Regions from separate parts of the Micromonospora sp. NPDC049903 genome, predicted to be linked through region 4. Evidence: riboswitches for the same ligand, from Rfam matches in the RefSeq annotation. Region 4 holds a riboswitch; each other region holds the start of a gene.
The links. A riboswitch is a leader RNA that binds a small molecule or an ion and turns the genes downstream of it on or off. The one in region 4 is predicted to bind cobalamin.
Positions count from the first base shown of each region.

Region 1: another riboswitch for cobalamin. It lies ahead of ACIBO1_RS17125 (peptidase); the one in region 4 lies ahead of metE (5-methyltetrahydropteroyltriglutamate--homocysteine S-methyltransferase).
Region 2: another riboswitch for cobalamin. It lies ahead of bluB (5,6-dimethylbenzimidazole synthase); the one in region 4 lies ahead of metE (5-methyltetrahydropteroyltriglutamate--homocysteine S-methyltransferase).
Region 3: another riboswitch for cobalamin. It lies ahead of ACIBO1_RS19380 (energy-coupling factor ABC transporter permease); the one in region 4 lies ahead of metE (5-methyltetrahydropteroyltriglutamate--homocysteine S-methyltransferase).

Region 1 covers NZ_JBITKL010000009.1:235,786-241,061, reverse strand. Annotated here, with positions in the region: gene ACIBO1_RS17140 (Crp/Fnr family transcriptional regulator) at 158-925, shown strand; gene ACIBO1_RS17135 (hypothetical protein) at 1,021-2,328, opposite strand; gene ACIBO1_RS17130 (DUF4240 domain-containing protein) at 2,704-3,243, opposite strand; cobalamin riboswitch at 3,346-3,475, shown strand; gene ACIBO1_RS17125 (peptidase) at 3,575-4,630, shown strand; gene ACIBO1_RS17120 (hypothetical protein) at 4,666-5,160, shown strand.
Region 2 covers NZ_JBITKL010000011.1:17,104-22,379, forward strand. Annotated here, with positions in the region: gene ACIBO1_RS18330 (SipW-dependent-type signal peptide-containing protein) at 1-213, opposite strand, end outside; gene ACIBO1_RS18335 (VOC family protein) at 373-1,110, shown strand; gene bluB (5,6-dimethylbenzimidazole synthase) at 1,132-1,767, opposite strand; cobalamin riboswitch at 1,807-2,009, opposite strand; gene ACIBO1_RS18345 (MalY/PatB family protein) at 2,078-3,235, shown strand; gene ACIBO1_RS18350 (TetR/AcrR family transcriptional regulator) at 3,294-3,902, shown strand; gene ACIBO1_RS18355 (hypothetical protein) at 4,013-4,597, shown strand; gene ACIBO1_RS18360 (hypothetical protein) at 4,594-5,157, shown strand; gene ACIBO1_RS18365 (DUF427 domain-containing protein) at 5,141-5,276, opposite strand, start outside.
Region 3 covers NZ_JBITKL010000012.1:35,278-40,553, forward strand. Annotated here, with positions in the region: gene ACIBO1_RS19365 (YncE family protein) at 1-676, shown strand, start outside; gene ACIBO1_RS19370 (roadblock/LC7 domain-containing protein) at 866-1,285, shown strand; gene ACIBO1_RS19375 (DUF2267 domain-containing protein) at 1,290-1,694, opposite strand; cobalamin riboswitch at 1,820-1,995, shown strand; gene ACIBO1_RS19380 (energy-coupling factor ABC transporter permease) at 2,025-2,717, shown strand; gene ACIBO1_RS19385 (energy-coupling factor ABC transporter substrate-binding protein) at 2,714-3,043, shown strand; gene cbiQ (cobalt ECF transporter T component CbiQ) at 3,043-3,786, shown strand; gene ACIBO1_RS19395 (energy-coupling factor ABC transporter ATP-binding protein) at 3,783-4,682, shown strand; gene ACIBO1_RS19400 (alpha-glucuronidase) at 4,714-5,276, shown strand, end outside.
Region 4 covers NZ_JBITKL010000018.1:29,040-34,315, reverse strand. Annotated here, with positions in the region: gene ACIBO1_RS23510 (acyl-CoA thioesterase) at 1-44, opposite strand, end outside; gene metE (5-methyltetrahydropteroyltriglutamate--homocysteine S-methyltransferase) at 254-2,545, opposite strand; cobalamin riboswitch at 2,665-2,878, opposite strand; gene ACIBO1_RS23500 (FecCD family ABC transporter permease) at 3,044-4,132, shown strand; gene ACIBO1_RS23495 (ABC transporter substrate-binding protein) at 4,158-5,144, shown strand; gene ACIBO1_RS23490 (ABC transporter ATP-binding protein) at 5,141-5,276, shown strand, end outside.

The sequences.
Region 1 (5,276 bases), on a different contig from region 4:
AGGAACCGTTCGGTCCGCCGGTGCCGGTAAAACGCGCGACTGACGGGCGGCCGGGCGACTCGCTAGCGTATCAGGAACGGACGCCAAGATCATTGATGATCCGGCGCGATCCCTGGGCACCCACCGCGCTGACGAGACATCGGGACGGTGAACGGAGATGACCCTGGCCAGCACGCGGACCGCCACGAGTGTCCTGGACGACATGCTCGTGCCGCGCGGATCCGAGCTGACGCTCCGCCTGATGAAGGGCGTGCGATCCGCTCTCTATGCGCACCCCGTGGCGGCCCGGCGGGTCGCGCTCGCGGCCGGCGAGCTGTTGCAGACGGACGGCGCGGACGGCCGTGTCTATTTCATCGACAGTGGCGCGATATTCCTGGAGCACTATTCTCCGACCGGCCGCCGAACCATTATCGACATGTTGTCGAAGAACGAGTACTTCGGCGAGGACTCGCTTCCCGGAATGCCGAACCAGTACATTCCCGCCGCCGTGGTCGACACGAATCTGATCGTGCTCGAAAACGTCGCCATGCGGGACCTGCTCGACGAGGCGAACATCTGCGACGTGTGGCTGCGCAGCCAGATGTTGAAAGCGCGCCGGCACCGCTCGCTGCTGTTACAACACACCACATCCGACTGCGAGGCGCGTCTGGCGATGCGACTTCTCGACCTGGCGCAGGGGTTCGGCACCGCGTCCGGCCGCAGCATCCGCATCGGCCTCAAGCTGCGCCACGAGGACTACGCCGCGATGATCGGCACGACCCGCTCCCGGGTCGGGCTGTTCCTGCAACGCTTCACCGATCGCGGGATGATCCGGAGAACGCCGTGCGGCGCCATTCACGCCGACCCGCGCCTGATCGTCGACTACCTGATGGAGCGGATGGGCCTGGGGTCGGGCCGGTTGGGCCGCCCCGACGCCGTCGCCTGAGCGCCACCCGCCATCCACCGGCCGGCACCCGTACGCCGCCGACTCCCACCCGCGACCACGGTCGGCCGCGAGTGGGAGTCGGCGGAAGCGAAGGGTCACTGCTGGCCGCTCGGCTCCACGACCGTCGGGGTCGCGGTGCTCGGGGTGGCGGAGCGGGCCTGCTCCCGGGCCGACCGGACGTCGTGCCGGCGACGCCGCTCCCGCGCGTTCTGATAGAGGCTGCGGCCCCACAGCAGCAGCCCACCCCCGTCGAGCAGGAAGCTGATCACCGCGATGGTGACGAAGTCCAGCGACCCCATCATGGAGTCCTGCCCGGAGACAAAGAGCAGGAACTGGTAGATGAAGCCCCACAGCAGCGGGATCCCGACGAAGATCAGGGTGAGCAGGGCCATGAACCGCCCGCCGATCCACGCCAGGGCGTACCAGCGCACCACACGCATCTCCCGCCGGGGCAGGCCGGACTGGTCCACCCGGGGCGTGCGCCGCACCATCCGCGCGACCAGGTTGCGCAGGTAGTCCTCGGTGTCGGACATCAGGTTCCGGCAACCGAGCGCGGTGGCGACGATGTAGTAGCCGTCGGTCCGCAGGAACAGGAACGTCTGCCAGATGATCCGGACCAGGTACGTGAACAGCAGTGCCGTGAGCAGCAGCGCGCCCCACTCCGGCAGTTGCAGGTAGCCCTGCCGGCCCGCCCAGAGGGCGAAGACGAAGGACGAGGCGAGCACACCGTCCACCAGGGTTCCGGCGATGAACGCGACGAAGCGCTGCCGCTTCGGCGCCATCCAGATCGTGCTCATGTCGGTCTGGACCACCAGGATGTACATCTGGTTGCCGATGACGAGCCGCGACGGTACGCCCGCCGCCCGCGCCGCGACCATGTGCGCGGCCTCGTGGATCGCGACCCCGACCAGGGTGAGGATGAACGTCGCCCAGGTCAGCGCCGCGAAGTGGATCGGGAACAGCAGCGTCTCGCCGGGCGTCGGCAGCAGGTCGGGATCGTCCGCGGCGAGGTACACGCCACCCGCGATGATCAGGACGCAGAGCAGCAGCACGGGGAGGCTGACCATGCGGCGGGCCACCGTCGGGCTGAGCCAGTTCAGGCTCCAGCTGCGCCGGGGGCGGGACGTCGCGGCCGGGGCGGGGGCCGGGGCGGGGCCGGGTGTGGCGGCCTCGCCGTCGACCTCGACGAAGCCCTCGTCGCCCAGGGCGTCGAGGAAGTCGGTGATGTCGGGCGTCTCGGAGTACTTCTGTTCGTACTGGCGGACCGCCTCGCCCACCGAGTTGCCGGCGGCCAGCGAGTGGAGCAGATCCAGCCCTTCGGCGGGAATCGACAGGAACACCTGTCGCTCGACGTCGCCGATGATGACGGTGTCGCCCTCCGCTCGGTGGTCGAACGGGCGCACTCGGACAAGTGTGTCTGGTGGGTAGCCGGCCATGGTCAGTCGTCCTTTTCGCTCATCTCATCCGGGTCGTTGAAGGCCGGCACCCGGAGTTGCCGTCCGGGTGCCGGCCTTCAGGTGTGTCACCGTCAGGAGACGACACACGCAGCGGCGACAGCGCTGGTCTTCACCGACTCCAGCCGGCGAACCGTGAGCTTCTTCATGAGAATCACCTCCCTCGCGACATCGGGCAGCACTACGGTGCCGGTCGCGGGAGAGATCGTCTGCTCACTTATGTGCATACGCCGATAGCGTGTGTGTGGCATTGAGGGAGTCGAACCGAACATACTTCACAAGCGACGCCGATCCGGTGGCGTCCTGGTCGTGCCGACCCGCGAGCTACGCGTCGGCCCAGCCGGCCGGATTCATGCACGACTCCCGGCTGATCCCCGAGCCGGTGTCCGGCCAGTCGCCGAACCGCTCGTGATGCAGGTGGGAGAAGAGGTAGCAGAAGCCCTCGCAGCCGGCGTCGGGCACCGCCGTCACCGGATTCGCCTTGACCGCCTCATAGAACTCCCGACCCAGCGCCACGATGTACCCACGCGCGTACAGGAAGCCGTCGTCGGAACCGTCGGTGATCTCGTGGATGTCGGCGCGGTCGATGTCGTACAGCTTGCGCTCCACGACCCGGTCGAGGGCGACCAGCTCGGTGCGGGACAGGTCGGCGGAGAGTCGGCGCAGCTCGGCGACGAACGGGTCGAGCCACCGGTCGATGGCGTACCCGTCGTCGTGCGCGGGGTCGCGGCCGACCAGGGCGCGGCGTAGGGCCGCCGGCTCCGGCCCCAGCGCGGCCCACGCCTGCTCCACCAGCGCCCAGAAACGGTCCTCCTCCTCGGCCGTCGGCAGCGTCGGGGGAACCTCAAGATCACTATTCGTCATGGCCGGACGATAGCCCCGAGCACCGACATCGGGAGCGGACGTGACGCACGGCGTGCGAGCCGTCGCACATTGACAGCGACGGTGGGGGTCGACAGACTGGCCCGACAATTCCACATCCGCGGTCACGTGTGGGGGAAGTCCGGTCGAAGTCCGGCGCTGGCCCGCAACGGTAGGCCGCCGGGGGATACCCCGGTGGCGAGCCCGAATACCCGACGTGCCCGCGAGTCCCTGCTCCTCACCCGTCGTGGCCCACGGGTCGGAGGCCGGCCAGCCACGTTCTGACGGGCGGGCCGGGTTCCTGACGACCGCCGGGCCGGAAAGGCGCGCCCCGATGGTCGTCCGCCTGAGCCGGTACCGCCTGCTCACCCTCCTCTGCGGCGTACTCGCCGCCCTCACCCTCACCCTGACACTCACCGGCCCGGCGATCGCCGCCCCCGCCCAGGTGGGCAGCGTCCGCTCCGACGCGGCCGCCGGTTGGCTGGCCCGCCAACTGGTCGACGGGGAACGATTCGAGACCGTCTTCGACGGCGTCGCGTACCCGGACCAGGGGTTGACCCTCGACGCGGTCTTCGCCTTCGCCGCCGCCGGTGTCGCCGACGACTTCGGCGCGTCGGCGCTGGCCTGGGTCACCCGGCCGGACGTCCGCGACGGCTACGTCGGCAACGGCACCACCGAGGCGTACGCGGGCGCGACCGCCAAGCTCGCCCTCGCCGTCGCGGTACGCGGCGGCGACCCGACCGACGTCGGCGGGGTGGACCTGGTCGCCCGGCTGCGCGGGTTGCAGGCGCCCGACGGCCGGTTCACCGACCGGTCGGCGTGGGGCGACTACAGCAACACGTTCAGCCAGTCCTTCGCGATTCTCGCGTTGCGTCGGACCGCAGCGGGGGTGCCGCCGTCGGCCGCCGGGTGGCTGGCCGGCACCCGGTGCCCGGACGGTGGTTACCCGGTGCTGCCGGCGCAGTCGGTCTGTAGCTCCGACGTGGACGCCACCGCCCTCACGGCGCAGGCGTTGCGGGCCGCCGGTCGGCACTCCGATGCCGCCGGGGCACTGCGCTGGCTGGTGTCGGTGCAGCGGGTCGACGGCGGGTTCGCCAACGCCGACGGGATCGCCAACGCCAACAGCACCGGCCTGGCGGCGCAGGCGCTGCGCGACGGCGGTCGGCCGGTGGCCTGGCTGCGGGCCCGGGTCTTCCTGACCGGGTTGCAGGTCGGCTGCGCCGGGCCGGCGGCCGACCGGGGTGCCGTGGACTTCGACGGCGGCGTCTTCGACCCGGGCACCGCCACCCGCGCCACCGCCCAGGCCGTCCTCGGTATCACCGGCACCGGGTACGCGCGGCTCTCCGCCGCCACCGCCGACCCCGGCGCACCCACCCTGCCCTGCCGTTGATCCGCACACCGATCCCCGTTCCCCGAGCCGAAGGAGTGCCCATGTCCCATGTCCAGAGTCCCGTCCGCCGGTGGTTCGCCGGCCTGTTGGCAGCGGCCGTCGTCGCGCTCGGCCTGATCGCCGTCGAACCGTCGCCGCGCGCCGCCCACGCCGCCGCCTGCACCGGCACGACGGGGGTCACCGTCGTGGTCGACTACGGACCGCTCGGCGGCGGCGTCCAGGTGGCGTGCGCGCTCGGCGACCCGGCCACCGGGCTGGCCGCCCTCCAGGGCGCGGGCTTCGCGGTGACCGGCACCCAACGATGGGGCCTGGCGTTCATCTGCCGGATCAACGGCCAGCCGACCGCCGCCACCGAGCCCTGCGTGAACACCCCGCCGGCCAGCGCGTACTGGTCCTACTGGCACGCCTCCGGCAGCGGTGCGGCCTGGACCTACAGCACGCTGGGCGCGACCAGCTACAACCCGGCACCGGGAACGGTCGAGGGATGGTCCTTCGGCACCGGCACGGCACCCAGCATCACCGCCCCCTGACCTGCGGATAGCCTGACGGGTCGCGCGCCCGCCGGGTGTCGACGCCGTCTGGCGCCGTAGGGCGACCGGGCGGTACGGTGTCGACACCCGGCGTGCCGGGCCACAACTGAATGCGT
Region 2 (5,276 bases), on a different contig from region 4:
GTGCTCGGCGTAGGTGGTGCCGTCCGTGCTGCCCTCCATGCTGAAGCTACCGGCGGTGAACGTGCCCGAGGCGTACTCGGAGTCGTTCCAGGCGGCGAGGGTGATCGTCGCGCCGAGGCCGAGCGCGATCCCTCCGGCCAGAATCGCCTTGAGCTTGCGACGGTTTCCTCGACTGCTCGACTCGCCCGTCGTCATCCCTGTCGGTCCATTCACCTTGTCCTCCTCGTGCAACCCCGTTGGCGTGCTGTCACGCAGGGACACGATAGAACTCCAATGCGGACAACCCAGTCATAACGCCCAAAACTTCACGGAGGTGTATCGGCCAGCATCAAGTGAATCGAATTCGTGTCGCGTTGCCGCTAGCATCGCCGGATGGCAACACGGCTCGTACAGATCAACATGAAGGCCCGGGACGACTCCGCGCTGGGCGGTTTCTGGGCGGAGACGCTCGGCTGGGGGATCTCCAGCGAGGAGCCCGGCGTCACCAACCTCGAACCCGAGGGCGTCGCCTATCCCGACCCGATCGCCGTCTTCGTCGACCTCGTCGTCTCCTCGGAACCCAAGACGGTGAAGAACCGCGTGCACCTCGACCTCGCCACCACCTCGGCGGACCACCACGCCGAGACGGTCGCGCGCCTGAAAAATCTCGGCGCCACCCTCGCCGACGTGGGACAGGGCGACGTCCCGTGGACGGTCATGGCCGACCCGGAGGGCAACGAGTTCTGCGTCCTGGACCCGCGACCGGCCCACCGGGACGTCGGACCGGTCGCCGCCGTCGTGGTCGACTGCGCGGACCCGCGCGCCATGGCCGACTTCTGGAGCACCGCCATGGACTGGCGTCTGCACGAGGTTACCGACCGCGCAGCGGTCCTGCGCTCCGCTGCGGACGTGGGTCCGTACCTGCAGTTCCTGCGTACGCCCGACGTGAAGACCGGCTGGAACCGGGTCCACCTCGACGTCCGCCCGTACCCCGGTGACGACCCGCAGGGCGAGGCGGCCAGGCTGCGGGCTCTCGGCGCCTCCACCGTGGACGTGGGCCGCGACGATCTGCCGTGGACGGTCATGGCCGACCCGGAGGGCAACGAGTTCTGCCTCCTCGCCCCGAGCTGACGCACCCTTACGCCGTCGGGGTCAGTGGCCCGCCGGCTCCCAGCGGTCCCGGTGCACCGCTGCCCGCCAGGGACGGCGCTGCCGCCAGCCGTGTCGTTCCAGGTCCGGCACCTGCTCCAGGTGGGTGACCGGACCCAGGCACAGCCAGGCCACCGGGCGGACACCCGCCGGGATCCGCAGCAGGTCCCGCACGAACGGTTCCCGGTAGAACGACACCCAGCCCACGCCGAGCCCCTCGGCGGTGGCCGCCAGCCACAGGTTCTGGATGGCCAGACACACCGAGTACAGGCCGGCGTCGGCGATGGCGTGCCGACCCAGCACCGCCGGGGACCCCCGGTCCGGGTCGTACGTCACCACGACCGACAGGGTCGACTCCAGCACCCCGTCGATCTTGATCGTGCCGAACCGGCGCGCCTCCTCCCCGTCCAGGGTCGCGGCGAAGACGTCCCGCTCCTGCTGCACGTGGCGGTGGAACTCCGCCCGCAGCGCGGAATCGCGGACCAGGATGAAGTCCCACGGCTGCGACAGGCCGACGCTGGGCGCGGCGTGCGCGGCGGCCAGCACCCGATCGAGGACCTCGGCCGGGATCGGCGCGCCGGTGAACTGACCGCGTACGTCCCGACGGGCGTGGATGACCTCGTACACTTCGTTGATCATGGGCAGGCTCCCGCTGCGCTCCAGGCCCTGGCCACAGCGCAGGGCAACCAGGCGCGAGGCCGGTCTTCGGACTTCCGGATCGTCACCTCACCGCCCGCCTTCCCAGCCCGGCAGGGCCAGTGGCTGCGCGTGACGCGCGTGGGCGGCAGCTCCCCGGTCACCGCGGCGGGCCCGTGCCGGACTCTCACCGGCTTCCCGATTCTCCCCACCACGGGTGGGGCACCTCGCAACAGTTCGTGCCGCCGAGCACCCTACCGGACACCGTCGTCCGTCGGCGCTGCCGGAAGATCGAGTCACTAGTCTCGGTGTCGTGACCTCCGAGACCACACCCCTGCGGCAGCTCACTCTGGACCAGCTGCGGAAGCGGACGAGCGAGAAGTGGCGCGCCTACCCGAGCGACGTGCTTCCGATGTTCGTGGCGGAGCTGGACGCGCCGCTGGCCGGGTCGGTCGTCGACGCGATCACCGAGGCCGTCCGGCGCGGCGACACGGGCTACCCCACCGGCACCGACTACGCCGAGGCGCTCGCCCACTTCGCCCGCGACCGGTGGGACTTCGACGGCATCGCGGTGGACCGCACCACGATGGTTCCGGACGTGATGAGCGGCATCGTCGAGGTCCTCGACGTGATCTGTGGTCCGACCGACGCCGTCGTGGTCAACTGCCCGGTCTACGCGCCGTTCTACCAGGTCGTGGGGCGTACCGGTCGATCCATCGAGGAGGCCCCGCTCGGCGAGGACGGCCGGATCGACATGGCGGTCCTGGACGAGGCGTTCCGGCGCGCGGCGGAACGTGGCTCCCGGCCCGCGTACCTGCTGTGCAGCCCGCACAACCCGACCGGCACGGTGCACACCGCCGACGAACTCGCCGAGGTCGCCGCGCTGGCGGGCCGGCATGGTGTCCGTGTGGTGGTCGACGAGATCCATGCGCCGCTGGTGCTGACCGGGGCCGGGTTCACGCCGTACCTGAGCGTGCCCGGCGCCGAGAACGCCTTCTCGGTCATCTCCGCGTCCAAGGCCTGGAACCTGGCGGGGCTCAAGGCCGCCGTCGCCATCGCCGGACCCGCTGCGGCCGACGATCTCGCCCGCATCCCCGCCTGGGTCAACGAGGGGCCCAGCCACGTCGGTGTGCTGGCCCACGTCGCCGCCCTGCGAGACGGCGTCGGATGGCTCGACGCCCTCGTGGACGACCTCGACGAGAACCGTCGCCTCCTCACCCGGCTGCTGGCCGAACACCTTCCGACGGTCCGTTACCGCCCTGGCGAGGGCACCTACCTGGCCTGGCTCGACTGCCGCGCCCTCGGTCTCGGCGACGACCCCGCCGCGACCTTCCTCGATCGCGGCCGGGTGGCGCTCAGTCCCGGCCCTGTCTTCGGTACCGGGGGAGCGGGACACGCGCGATTCAACCTCGGCACCACCCCCGAGCTGATCACTGAAGGCGTGCGGCGGATGGCCGAGGCACTGACCTGACGCCGGTGCCACTGCCGGCCCGTTCGCACCGCACGCCGGGATTGCTACTGTGGTGAACATGTATGCACCGGAGGATCGCACCGCCAAGGCGATCATTCGGGACACCGCCCTGGAACTCTTCGGCGAACAGTGGCCGGCGGCCGCGTCGCTCAAGCAGGTAGCGGAGCGCGCGGGAGTCTCGCAGTCGCTCATCATCAAGCACTACGGGTCGCGTGAGGGCCTGGTCGCCGCCGTCGACGCGCACGTGCTGGGCGTGTTGGGCAACGCACTGGAGGCACTCGCCGAGACAGCCGGTTCCGGCCCGCCCGACCGTTTCCTCGCGTCGGCCGACGCGCTGTCCTCCCCGTCGGCCACCCGGTATCTCGCGCACCTGCTCGTCGGCACCACGTCGCGCTCGGTCGAGGCGTACCGGATGCTGCAGGGGTTCGCCGACTCGCTCATGCACCGGATGGCCGACGCGGGCGCGGTCGCCCCGGACGTGGACCGGGCACAACTCGCGGTCGTGCTGCTGGCCCATGAGCTCTCCATCATCCTGCTGCGCGACCGCATCACCGACGTGCTTGGTACCGATCCGATGGGTCACGACGGCCTGCGGCGCTGGTGGGACACCATCGATCGGCTCTACTCCGGCACCGCGATCCAGGAGCCCGTCCCGGCCGAGGGCTGAGTGACGTCGCCGACTCGGGCTCCTTCGAGCAGGCCCTCGACTCGACGGGTGCACAAACGTTCACTATGCTGAGCGATAGTTCACCAATCGTCTCCGAGCGAACGGCGGCCATGCCCACGACCACGTCCCCGAGTCCGCCGCGCGGTCCGGTCTCGCGGCTCAACGACCTGCTCGTCGCGCCCGGGGCCACGCGGGCGGAGAGTCGGCTCAGCTACCTCACCGCAGGTGTCGGCGCGACCATCGCCGGGGCCGTGGGCGCCGCTGCCGGCTACCCGGTGCCGATCGTCCTCCTGCTGACGGTGCTCGGATTCGACCTGTTCGGTGGTGCCGTCGTGAACGCCACCGTGTCCGCATCGAGGCGGTTCCACACCGGCGCCGACGTCGTCCGACGACAACTGGTCTTCGTGGCGGCCCACGTCCACCTGCCCGTCGTCGCGTTGGTCCTGCCCGCGTACCCGTGGTCGACCGCGATCGTGCTCTACGCCGGCACCCTCGCCGCCGCCGTGCTGATCGCCACCGCCGCACCGGCGCTGAAACGCCCACTCGCGTTCGCGGCCTCGACCGTGCTGCTCGTCGCGGCGGTGACGCTGTCGCCGGTCCCGACGGCACTCGCCTGGCTGGCACCGATGCTCATCCTCAAACTCCTGCTCGGACACCTGCTGCCCGGCTCCGCGACCACGGAAGGGACGTCATGACCGAGACCGGGAAGACCCGCACGCGCACCGATGACGTCGCCGTGTCCGAGCGCGCCCTGGCCCGTACCGGGACCCTCGTCCTCGCCGGCTTCGCGCTGCTCTGGGCGGTCTCCGGCCTACACGTCGTGCCCGCCGCCGCGCGCATCCCGCTGCTCGTCGCCGCGACCGTGCTCACCGCCATCGTCCTCGCCGTCGGGTTGGTCCGACCCCGACCGCAGGTCACCCGGCGCCTGGCGGCGTCCTGGATGCGCCGGTTCAACCGGGTCGGCGCCGTGCAGGGACTGCTGATCGGCGGCGTCTGCCTCGTCGCCATACCGACCGGACACCCGAGGCTGATCCCCACTCTCGTCCTGGTCGTCGTCGCGGCGCACTTCGTGCCGCTCGTGGCGATCCTTCGGCAACGCGAGTACGTGGCCACAGCGCTCGCGCTCGCCCTGGTGGCCGTCGCGTCCCTCGTCGCGTACGTCATGGGAATGCCGGAACTCGCGGCGGCCGTCACCTCGCTCGGCGCGGCCGTGGTGCTCTGGGCGACCGCGGTGGTGGTCACCCGACGACCGTGACGTCCTTCCAGAAGGCGACCCGGTCCCGGACCATCTCCGCCTCCGGCAGCGGCTCCGGGTAGAACCAGACCGCGTCCACGCTGCTCTTCCCGTCGTGCTCCAGCGTGTAGTACGACGCG
Region 3 (5,276 bases), on a different contig from region 4:
CGGTGTGGCGGGCCCGTTGCAGACCCGCCTCAAGCAGACGATCCCGGCGGACGCGGAGGAGGAGATGCGCGGCGACGGGCGGCAGGCCGTGCTCGCCCCGGACCGTCGCGTCCTGTACACGCTCTACACCCACCAACCCGATCACCGGCATACCCGGGACCGGATCAGCGGGCGGCCGGGCCGTGACGTCCACGCCTTCGTGCACACGCTGCACCTGCACGAGCGGTGGGCGTTCTGCGTGGACCTGCCGCACCCGTTCGGGGAGGGACCGGCCGACGGGCACGCCATGGCGATCGCCCCGGACGGCTCGCGGTTGTACGTCGCCGACCTCACCTCCGGCACCGTCGCCGAGATCTCCACGGAGGAGCTGACGGTACGCCGCACCGCCGCCGTCCCCGTCGCCTCCGGCCCGGCGTACGCGACGGCGGACGACGATCGACTGTTCCTCGGCGGGGCCGGTGTGGTGCGTACCGTGGATGCCGTCGGTCTGCGGGTCGTTGCCGAACGGCCGGTCGACGCTCCCGTCAGCGGTCTCCTCCTCGGCCCGGACAGCGGTCGCCTCTATGTGGGTGGGCGGGACGCACTGAGATGGCTCGACCCGGCCAGCGGCGCCGAACTGGGTCGTGCCGCGGTGCCCGGCCTGGTGGGGTTGCGTGGCCCGGTGTCGTCGTCCTGAGCGGGCGTCACCGTCGGTCAGAGGAGCGATTCCCGGCGTGATCGTGCCGTCCGACCCGTCCGATTAGGGTGACCAGCGTCGTCGTACGTTAGGAGGATCAGGGAACAGGATCAGGGGGAGTGTCAGCCCCCTGACGCCGGGTCTTCTCTGGTACGAACGTAGGAGTTTCGACGAGAGGACAGCGCCCTTATGACCCATGCCCTGGTCACCGCCGAGAACCTCAACGACGCGCTCGACGACATCGTGGATCGGGTGCCCGGTGCCAAGTTCGCGGTGGTGCTCTCCCCGGACGGCATCATGCTGGGGGCCTCGCGGGGCATCGACGAGGAGATCGCCGAGCAACTGTCCAGTGTGGTCTGTGGTCTCCAGGCGTTGGGTCTGGCCGCCGCCCGACTGTGCGGTGAGGGTGAGCTGCACCAGGTGGTGGTGCAGATGTCGCGGGCGTTCCTGTTCCACGCCACCACCGGCAACGGGGCGATCCTCACCGTCGGTATCGACGGCTCGGCCGAGGTGGGGGACATGGCGTACGAGGTCGCCCTCTTCTGCGCCCGGGCCGGGCATCACCTGCCGGTGTACGTGGAGCCGGCGCCCCACCTGACCGGGCGGTGATCCGCTAGCCGCGGTCGCGCTGCGCGTCGTACGAGGGCGCCGGGTTGGCCACCTGCCACAGTTCGGCCGGCAGGTTCGCGATGACGTCGTCGTAGTCGGCGGGGGCGACGTCATCCCGAATGGTGTCCATCACCGCCCGGATGCCGGCCTCGGCCAGGTCGGGGTCGACGTCGGCCCGGCCGCCGACGCGCTGGACGAACACGTCGAGCCCGAACCGTTCGGCGGTCTCGCTGGGCGCGAACGTGTACGCCCGTAGCCCTTCCGGGAGTTGGTCGGCCAGGTTCCGGGCCTCGCCACCGTCGATCCGCTCGGCCAGCGTGGTCAGGGTGGCGCGCGCGATGGCGGTCGCCTGTTCCGTCGACGCGCCGGTGCGGTTCGCCACGGACTCGATGAACTCGTTCTCGTCCAACCCGCCGGCCCCCTTCTCGCAACGGATCTGGCGTCTACCCGGGAATCGTCGTGACAAACGGCACTCTTCACCCGAGTACGGCCGCTGGGGCATCGATGAGTCTTGTGCGCCGGTGCGCGGAACGGATAACGTCGCGCCGTCGCGGTAATGGGAAGCCGGTGTGAGACCGGCGCGGCCCTCGCCACTGTGACCGGGGAGTTCACTCCGACTTGTACGCCACTGGGTCCGTGGAGGACCTGGGAAGGCCGGAGTTCGCGACGATCCGGGAGCCAGGAGACCGACCCCGACGTGTGATCTCGTCCACGAGGTGTTGGAAGGGGAGGTCGACTCATGCACATCGCTGAGGGCTACCTACCACCGGTGCAGGCGGCGGCATGGTTCGCGGTCTCGACACCGTTCGTCATCCACGGTGCGCGCAACCTGGTCCAGCAGGTCCGCGCGAACCCCGACGCGAAGTTGTTGCTCGGCGCGGCCGGTGCGTTCACCTTCGTCCTGTCGGCGCTGAAGATCCCTTCGGTGACCGGCTCCTGTTCCCATCCGACCGGTGTGGGTCTCGGCGCGATCCTGTTCCGAGCCCCCGTGATGAGTGTGCTCGGCACGATCGTGCTGCTGTTCCAGGCACTCCTGCTGGCCCACGGCGGGTTGAGCACGCTCGGCGCGAACGTCTTCTCGATGGCCATCGTCGGCCCCTGGGTGGCCTTCGGCGTGTACGCGCTGATCCGCCGGCTCGGTGGCGGCCTCGGCATCTCGGTGTTCTTCGCCGCCGCTTTGGCCGACCTGGCGACCTACTGCGTGACCAGTGCCCAGCTCGCGCTGGCCTTCCCCGACCCGGATTCGGGCTTCGTCGGCGCGCTGGCCAAGTTCGGGTCCATCTTCGCGGTCACCCAGATCCCGCTGGCGATCAGCGAGGGGCTGCTCACCGTCCTGGTGGTCCGGTTGCTGGTCCGGGTGAGCCCGCAGGAACTCCGCCGGCTCGGCATTCTGCGCCGTCCGGCCCCGACGACCCAGGGAGCGGTGGCGTGAAGTCGTTCGGCCGGACCAACCTGTTGTTGCTGCTCGCCGTGGTGGCGCTGGCGGTGGCGCCGCTGGTGCTGGGGCTCGGCAGCGGCGAGGAGCCGTTCGCCGGGGCAGACGCCCTCGCCGAGGAGGCGATCGTCAACGACCATCCCGACTACGAGCCGTGGTTCAGCTCGATCTACGAGCCACCGTCGGGTGAGATCGAGTCGGCGTTGTTCGCACTCCAGGCCGCCCTCGGCGCCGGGTTCCTCGGCTACTACTTCGGGGTCGCCCGGACCCGGCAGCGGCTGCGTGGCGAGCAGACCGCGACCGGGGAGAAGACCACCGACTAGTGCTCGCGTTGGACGTGGCGGCGTACGCCAGCCCCTGGCGACGCCGCCACCCGGCGGAGAAGGCCCTGTTGGCTCTGGGGCTGTTGGGCTGCGCGTTGCTCCTGCCACCGTGGCCGGGTGCCCTGGTGGTGGGTCTGACCGCGGCGGCGGCGTTGCTCGGGCCGGCGGCGCTGCCGCCGCGCCTGCTGGTCCGGGCGGCCCGGACCCCGCTGTTGTTCATCCTGACCGGCTCGGTGCCGATGCTGGTGGCGGTCTCCGGCCCGACGCGCGTGCGGTGGGCGCCGGAGGGGCTGGCGACGGCCGCCGCGACCGCCGGTCGGGCCTGCGCCGCCCTGCTCTGCCTGCTGCTGTTCGCCGCCACCACGCCGCTCGCCGACGTGCTGCCCCGACTCCAGCGTCTCGGGGTGCCCAGCGCGGTCACCGAGGTGGCCGCGCTGATCTACCGGATGTTGTTCCTGCTGTTGGAGAGCGTGCACGCGGTGCGGCAGGCCCAGGCGGCCCGGCTGGGTTACCGCACCTGGGCCAGCACCTACCGGTCACTGGCCGGGCAGGCCGGCGCGGTCTTCGTCCGGGCGTTCTCGCTGGCCCGGCGTTGGGAGGAGGGGTTGGCGCTGCGCGGTTACACCGGCTCGTTGGCGGTACGCACCGAGGTGCGGCAACCGTCGGTGGCGTTCCTGGCGACCACCGTGCTGCTGTTGGCGGCGGTGGTGCTGGCCACCCGGCTGCTGGTGGCGCTCGGATGAGCGGCGACCCGCCCCTGGCGAAGCTGCGCGAGGTCAGCGACCCGCCGCTGTTGGAACTGCGCGGGGTCAGCTTCGGGTACGAGGCGGAGCGGCCGGTGCTGACCGACGCCGACCTGCGGGTGCCGGCCGGGCGGCGGATGGCCGTGCTGGGGCCCAACGGCGGTGGCAAGACGACCCTGTTCCGGCTGATGGTCGGCGCGTTGGCCGCCGACGCGGGCACGGTGCTGGTCGGCGGGGTGCCGCTGCGCCGGACCCGGGCCGGGCTGCTCGACGTCCGCCAGCAGGTGCAACTGGTGCTCCAGGACCCGGACGACCAGTTGTTCGCCGCGACCGTCTTCCAGGACGTCTCGTTCGGGCCGGTCAACCTCGGTCTGGACGACGCGCAGGTGCGGCAGCGCTGTGCCGAGGCGCTGGCGGCGTTGGAGATCACCGACCTCGCCGACCGCCCCACCCACCTGCTCTCGTACGGCCAGCGCAAGCGGGTGGCGATCGCCGGGGCGGTGGCGCTGCGGCCCCGGGTGCTGATCCTGGACGAGCCGACCGCCGGGCTCGACCCGTCGGGGGTGGAGGCGCTGCTGCGGACGCTCGACGCCCTGCACCGGGCCGGCACCACGCTGCTGCTCGCCACGCACGACGTGGACCTGGCGTACCGGTGGGCCGACGAGCGGGTGCTGGTGGCGGGTGGCCGGATCCGGCAGGGCGTGACCGGTGCCGAGTTGGGCGGCGGGGACCTGCTCGACGGTGCCGCGTTGACTCCGGCGTGGGCGCCGGTGGTGCACCGGCTGCTGGACCGCGTACCCGACCTGGCCGGTGCCCGGCCACGGACCCCGGTGGAGTTGGCTCGGCTGTTGGACGCTCTGGTCGGTACCGGCCGAAAGGTTCCGGAAGGACCTTGACGCATCGACCAAGATGGTTACGATTTGCGCAATGCGACGGATTCGCCCGGAGCTCACCGGCCCCGACCCGACCGACGTCCATCCCGCCTGGCTGCCGCCGGCCGCGTTTCGCGCCGTCGGTTCCCGGCACACGCTCGTCCACGGCGACGGCCTGCTCGTCGACACGGTGCTGCACGAGGTCCGACTCGCCTGCGCCACGCACGGCGGCACGGTCCGCCGCTCCGCCGACGGCCCACCCGCCCACCTCGTCCTCGCCCTGACCGAGACCGCCGGGCGTCCGGGCGGGACCGCACCCGCGACCGAGCCGTCCGACCGCTCACCGTCCGTCGTGAACGAGGACGGGTCGCAACGGCTCCTCGACGCTGCGCGGGACGACCTGGCCGCCGCCGGGGGCGGGCCGCTCGGCGACGAGGGGTACGCGGTCGTCCGCCACGGCGAGGTCACGGTGGTACTGGCCGACGCGCCGGCCGGACTGCTCCACGGACTGTTCCACGTCGTCCGGCTCGGCGAGTCGGCGTTCGGCGCACCGCATCCGGCGCGGGCGTACCGGCCGGTGATGCGGCGACGGATGCTGGACCACTGGGACAACGTCGA
Region 4 (5,276 bases):
GACGCCGACGGTGCCCGACCGGCGGCGGTGATCGTGTCCTGCATGGCGGTTCGTCCGTCCTCGCGCGCGGTCTCGGGATGTGCGGTCTGCCGACGGCGTGCGCCCGGGGGGGGGCCCCCCCCCCGGCCCCCCCCCGGGGGGGGGGGGCGCGGGGGGCCCCCCCCCCCCGCCCGCCCCCCGGGGGCCCGGGGGGGGGGCCCGGCCCCCCCGGCCCGGGGGGGGGCCCCCCCCCCCCCGCCCCCCCGCCACCGGGTCAGGAGTCGCTCGTCGGCCCGCCCTCGGCGGCCAGCTCGGCGCGGACCGAGGCGGCGGCCCGGACCAGCGCGGTCAGGGCGGGACGGACCTCGTCGTAGCCCCGGGTCTTGAGCCCGCAGTCCGGGTTGACCCAGAGCCGCTGCGGGTCGACGACCGCCGCCGCCCGGCGCAGCGCGGTCACCACCTCGGCCGCATCCGGCACCCGGGGTGAGTGGATGTCGTAGACACCCGGCCCGATCCCCCGGGTGTAGCCGACGGTGGCCAGGTCGTCGAGGATCTCCATCCGGGAACGGGACGCCTCGATGCTGGTCACGTCGGCGTCCAGGGCGTCGATGGCGGGCAGCACCTCACCGAACTCCGAGTAGCACAGGTGGGTGTGGATCGCCGTGGCGTCGGCGACGCCGCTGGTCGCCAGCCGGAAGGCGGCCACCGCCCAGTCCAGGTAGGCGGTGTGGTCCCGACGGCGCGGCGGCAGCAGTTCCCGCAGCGCGGGCTCGTCGACCTGGATGATCCGGATGCCCGCCGTCTCCAGGTCCCGCGCCTCGTCGCGCAGGGCCAGCGCGACCTGCCGGGCGGTCTCCGCCAGCGGTTGGTCCACCCGCACGAACGACCAGGCCAGGATGGTCACCGGGCCGGTGAGCATGCCCTTGACCGGCCGGTCGGTGAGCGACTGGGCATAGCGGGACCAGGTCACCGTGATCGGTACGCGCCGGGTCACGTCGCCGTACAGGATCGGCGGGCGTACGCACCGGGAGCCGTACGACTGGACCCAGCCGTGGGCGGTGGCGGCGAAGCCGTCGAGGTGTTCGGCGAAGTACTGCACCATGTCGTTGCGCTCCGGCTCGCCGTGCACCAGCACGTCCAGCCCGAGCCGTTCCTGCTCGGCCACCACGTCGGCGATCTCGGCCCGCATCCGCTCGGCGTAACCGGCCGCGTCGAGGCGACCGGCCCGGTGCTCGGCCCGAGCCCGGCGCAGCGCCTCGGTCTGCGGGAACGACCCGATGGTGGTGGTCGCCAGCGTGGGCAGCCCGAGGCGGCGGCGTTGGGCGTCGGCGCGCTGCGGGTACGGACCGCGCCGGGTGTGCTCGGGCCGCAGCGCCTCCAGGCGGGCGCGGACCGCGTCGTCGCGCCACTGCCACGGCACCGGCGGGGGCGCGGCGGGCAACTCGCCCACCCCGTCGCGCAGCACCCGACCGAGCGCGACCACCTCGTCGACCTTCTGCCGGGCGAACGCCAACCGTTCGCGCAGCCGAGGGTCGAGGTCGGTCTCGGCGGCCAGGTCCACCGGCACGTGCAGAAGTGAGCAGGAGGTGGACACGGCCACGCTGTCGGCGAGTCCGGTGAGGGTGGCGCCGACGGCCGCAGCGGCCCGCAGGTCGGTCCGCCACACGTTGCGGCCGTCGACCAGCCCGGCGACCACGGTCCGGCCCGGCAGCGCGCCGTGGCCGGCGAGCCGGTCCAGGTCGCCGGGCCCGGCGACCAGGTCCAGACCGATCGCCTCGATCGGCGTGTCCAGCAGCGCGGGCAGCGCGTCGCCGAGTTCGCCGAAGTAGGCGGCGACGAACAGGCGGGGCCGGTGGGCCAGCCCGCCGAGCCGGGCGTACGCGGCACCGAGGTCGCGGATCTCGGCGTCGGACCGGTCGCCGACGTACGCCGGTTCGTCGAGCTGCACCCACGGCACGCCGACGTCGGCGAGCGCGGACAGCAGCTCGGCGTAGACGTCGACCAGGTCGTCCAGCCGGTCGAACGGGCGGAACCCGGCCGGCGCGTCGGCGGTGGGCTTGGACAGCAGCAGCAGGGTCGCCGGGCCGACCAGGACCGGACGGGTGGTGATGCCGAGCGCCCGGGCCCGCCCGTACTCGGTGAGCGGCTTGTCGGCACGGGCGGCGAAGGCGGTGTCCGGGCCGATCTCGGGCACCAGGTAGTGGTAGTTGGTGTCGAACCACTTCGTCATCTCCAGCGGCGGTTCCTGTGCGGTGCCGCGCGCCATGGCGAAGTAGGTGTCCAGCTCACCGAGGCCCAGCCGGCGGAACCGGTCGGGTACGGCGTCGACCGTGACGGCCGCGTCGAGCACGTGGTCGTAGAGCGAGAACGTGTTGGACGGTACCGCGGACAGGCCGGCGTCGTGCAACGTACGCCAGGTCTGTTCGCGTACCTGTGCGGCGGTGGCCCGCAGGGTCGGCTCGTCGACGCGGCCGGCCCAGTAGCCCTCGACCGCGGTCTTGAGTTCACGACGCGGGCCGATGCGCGGATAGCCGAGCACGGTGCTCGTGCCGAACGGAGTGGTCATGTCGCCAGGGTTCCCTTCCCTCGAGGTCCGGCGGTACGGCTCCGGGGAAGGCTGGGGAGGGCACGGCGCGACGACCGGCCTCGCCCTGGCCCTCCCGCGAGGCCGACGGCGGCGTGCGCGGCTGCGCACGCGGCACGGGCAGGTCTTCGGACTCGTGGGCGCGACCGGCTGGGCCGGTCTCCTACTGGCCGTCGCTTCCCGGACAGGTGTCCAGTGCGTGTGACGGCGGTCGTTCCCACTCACCGCTGCGGGGCAGTCCCGGATTCACACCGGGTTCCCTCTTACGACGCTCCGACCGGACGGCCGGGGCGAACCAGTACCGTCTCGGATCCTAGCGTCCGGATCGCGCCCGACGACCGTCGCGCCGGTGTGATGTCCGCGCCGCGACGCCGGGTCGAGCGGCGGGTGAACAACGACTCATCCGCCTTCCGCTGGCATGATCATGGTGTTAGTTTTTGCAAAGACTTGGCAAGAACAACGACTTTGCGTGGGAGTGCGGTGAGCGTCACCACCCTGCCGACGAGCCGGACGGACGTGCTCGGCGTGGCGGCGCAGCGTCGCCGGACCGGCCTCTGGCTGCTCGCGCTGACTATCGGCCTGGTCCTGACCGGGCTGGTCGCGGTCGGCGCCGGGGCGATCGGCATCCCCCCGCTCACGGTGGCCCGGATCATCGGGCACCAGCTCGTCGGGGTGCCCGGCGAGGTGACCTGGACCGGGCCGCAGCAGGCGATCGTCTGGCAGGTCCGGCTGCCCCGGGTCCTGCTCGGCATGCTGGTCGGCGCCGGGCTCGCGGTCTGCGGGGTGGCGTTGCAGGCCATGGTCCGCAACGTGCTCGCCGACCCGTACCTGCTCGGGATCAACTCCGGCGCCTCCAGCGGCGCGGCCGCCGCGATCCTGTTCGGCGCGGGTGCCGGCTTCGGCCAGTACGCGCTCTCCACCAGCGCGTTCGTCGGCGCGCTCGGCGCGTCGCTGCTGGTCTTCCTGATCGCGCGCAGCGGCGGCCGGGTCACCTCCATCCGGCTGCTGCTGGCCGGAGTCGCCGTCGGGTACGCGCTGTACGCCACCACCAGCTTCCTGATCTTCGCCTCCGGGTCCGCCGAGGGCGCCCGGTCGGTGATGTTCTGGCTCCTCGGGTCGCTGGGTCTGGCCCGCTGGAACGCCCTGCTGCTGATCGCCGCGGTGGTGCTGATCGGCACCATCGGCTACCTGACCGTCGTCGGGCGGCGACTCGACGTCCTGGCCATCGGCGACGAGACCGCGCACACCCTGGGCGTCTCGCCGGACCGGTTCCGGCTCCGGCTGCTCGTGCTGGTCTCGCTCAGCGTCGGCATCCTGGTCTCCGCCGCCGGCAGCATCGGGTTCGTCGGCCTGGTCGTGCCACACCTGGCCCGGCGCATCGTCGGCGCGCCGCACGTCCGCGTGGTGCCGGTGGCCGCGCTGCTCGGGGCGATCCTGCTGGTCTGGGCCGACGTGCTGGCCCGGGTGCTGCTGGCGCCGCAGGAGATCCCGATCGGCATCATCACCTCCCTGCTCGGCGCTCCCTTCCTGCTGGTCCTGATCCGCCGTCTGCACGCCTCCGGTGCCTGAAGAGCCCACCCGTCAAGGAGAACCGATGTTGAAGGCAACCCGCCTCGCCACCGCCGCCGCCTCCGCGTGCGTGCTGCTCGTCGCCGGGTGCGGCGGCGCCGCCGACGGGCCGACCGAGGCCGGTCCCGGCTATCCGGTCACGGTGACCAACTGCGGCGTGGACGTCACCTTCGACGCTCCTCCCCAGCGGGTCGTGCTGCTCAAGAGCGCCGCCGTGCCGTACCTGCACGCGCTCGGCGTCCTGGACCGGGCCACCGCCCGCGCCGGGCAGTACCCGAAGGAGTACTACGACGCGGAGACCCAGGCCGAGCTGGACCGGATCCCGCTGCTGACCGACAAGACCGACACCAGCGGCCACCTCCAGATCTCCAAGGAGGTGGTGATCAGCCAGGAGCCCGACCTGGTCCTCGGCGAGGTCGACAACCTCTCCCGCGACACCCTGGAGGCGGTGGACATCCCGCTGCTGGAGGAGCCGGCGATGTGCCCGGACAGCACCGCCGTACCGAGCTTCGACGACATCTACCGGCAGATGGAGACGTACGGCCGGGTGTTCGGCCGCCAGGCCGAGGCGACGACTGCGGTCACCGCGCTCAAGGACCGGATGACGAAGGTCCAGGCCGAGGCGGGCGACTCGTCCGGGCGTACCGCGGCGGTGCTCTACCCGACCGTCGGCGGCGGCACCACGTACGCGTACGGCACCGGGAGCATGGCCCATCCGCAGTTGGAGGCCGCCGGTTTCCGCAACGTCTTCGGCGACGTCAAGGATCGGGTCTTCGAGGTCACCGTCGAGGAACTGCTCGGCCGCAACCCGGACGTGCTGATCCTGCTCTACGGCGACGGCGACCCCCGGGCCGTCGAGCAGGGGCTCACCGGACTGCCGGGCGCACAGCAGCTCAACGCGGTCCGCAACGGCCAGGTCATGACGCAGCTGTTCAACTTCACCGAGCCGCCGACGCCGCTGTCGATCGACGGCCTCGAGCGGATCGTGCAGCGGTTCCGGGAGCAGCCGTGATCGAGGCGACCGGCGTCACCTGGCGCTACGGCGCGAACCCGGTCATCGACGGGGTCAGCGTGACGGCCCGGCCGGGTCGGGTCCTCGGTCTGATCGGACCCAACGGCAGCGGCAAGACCACGCTGCTGCGGT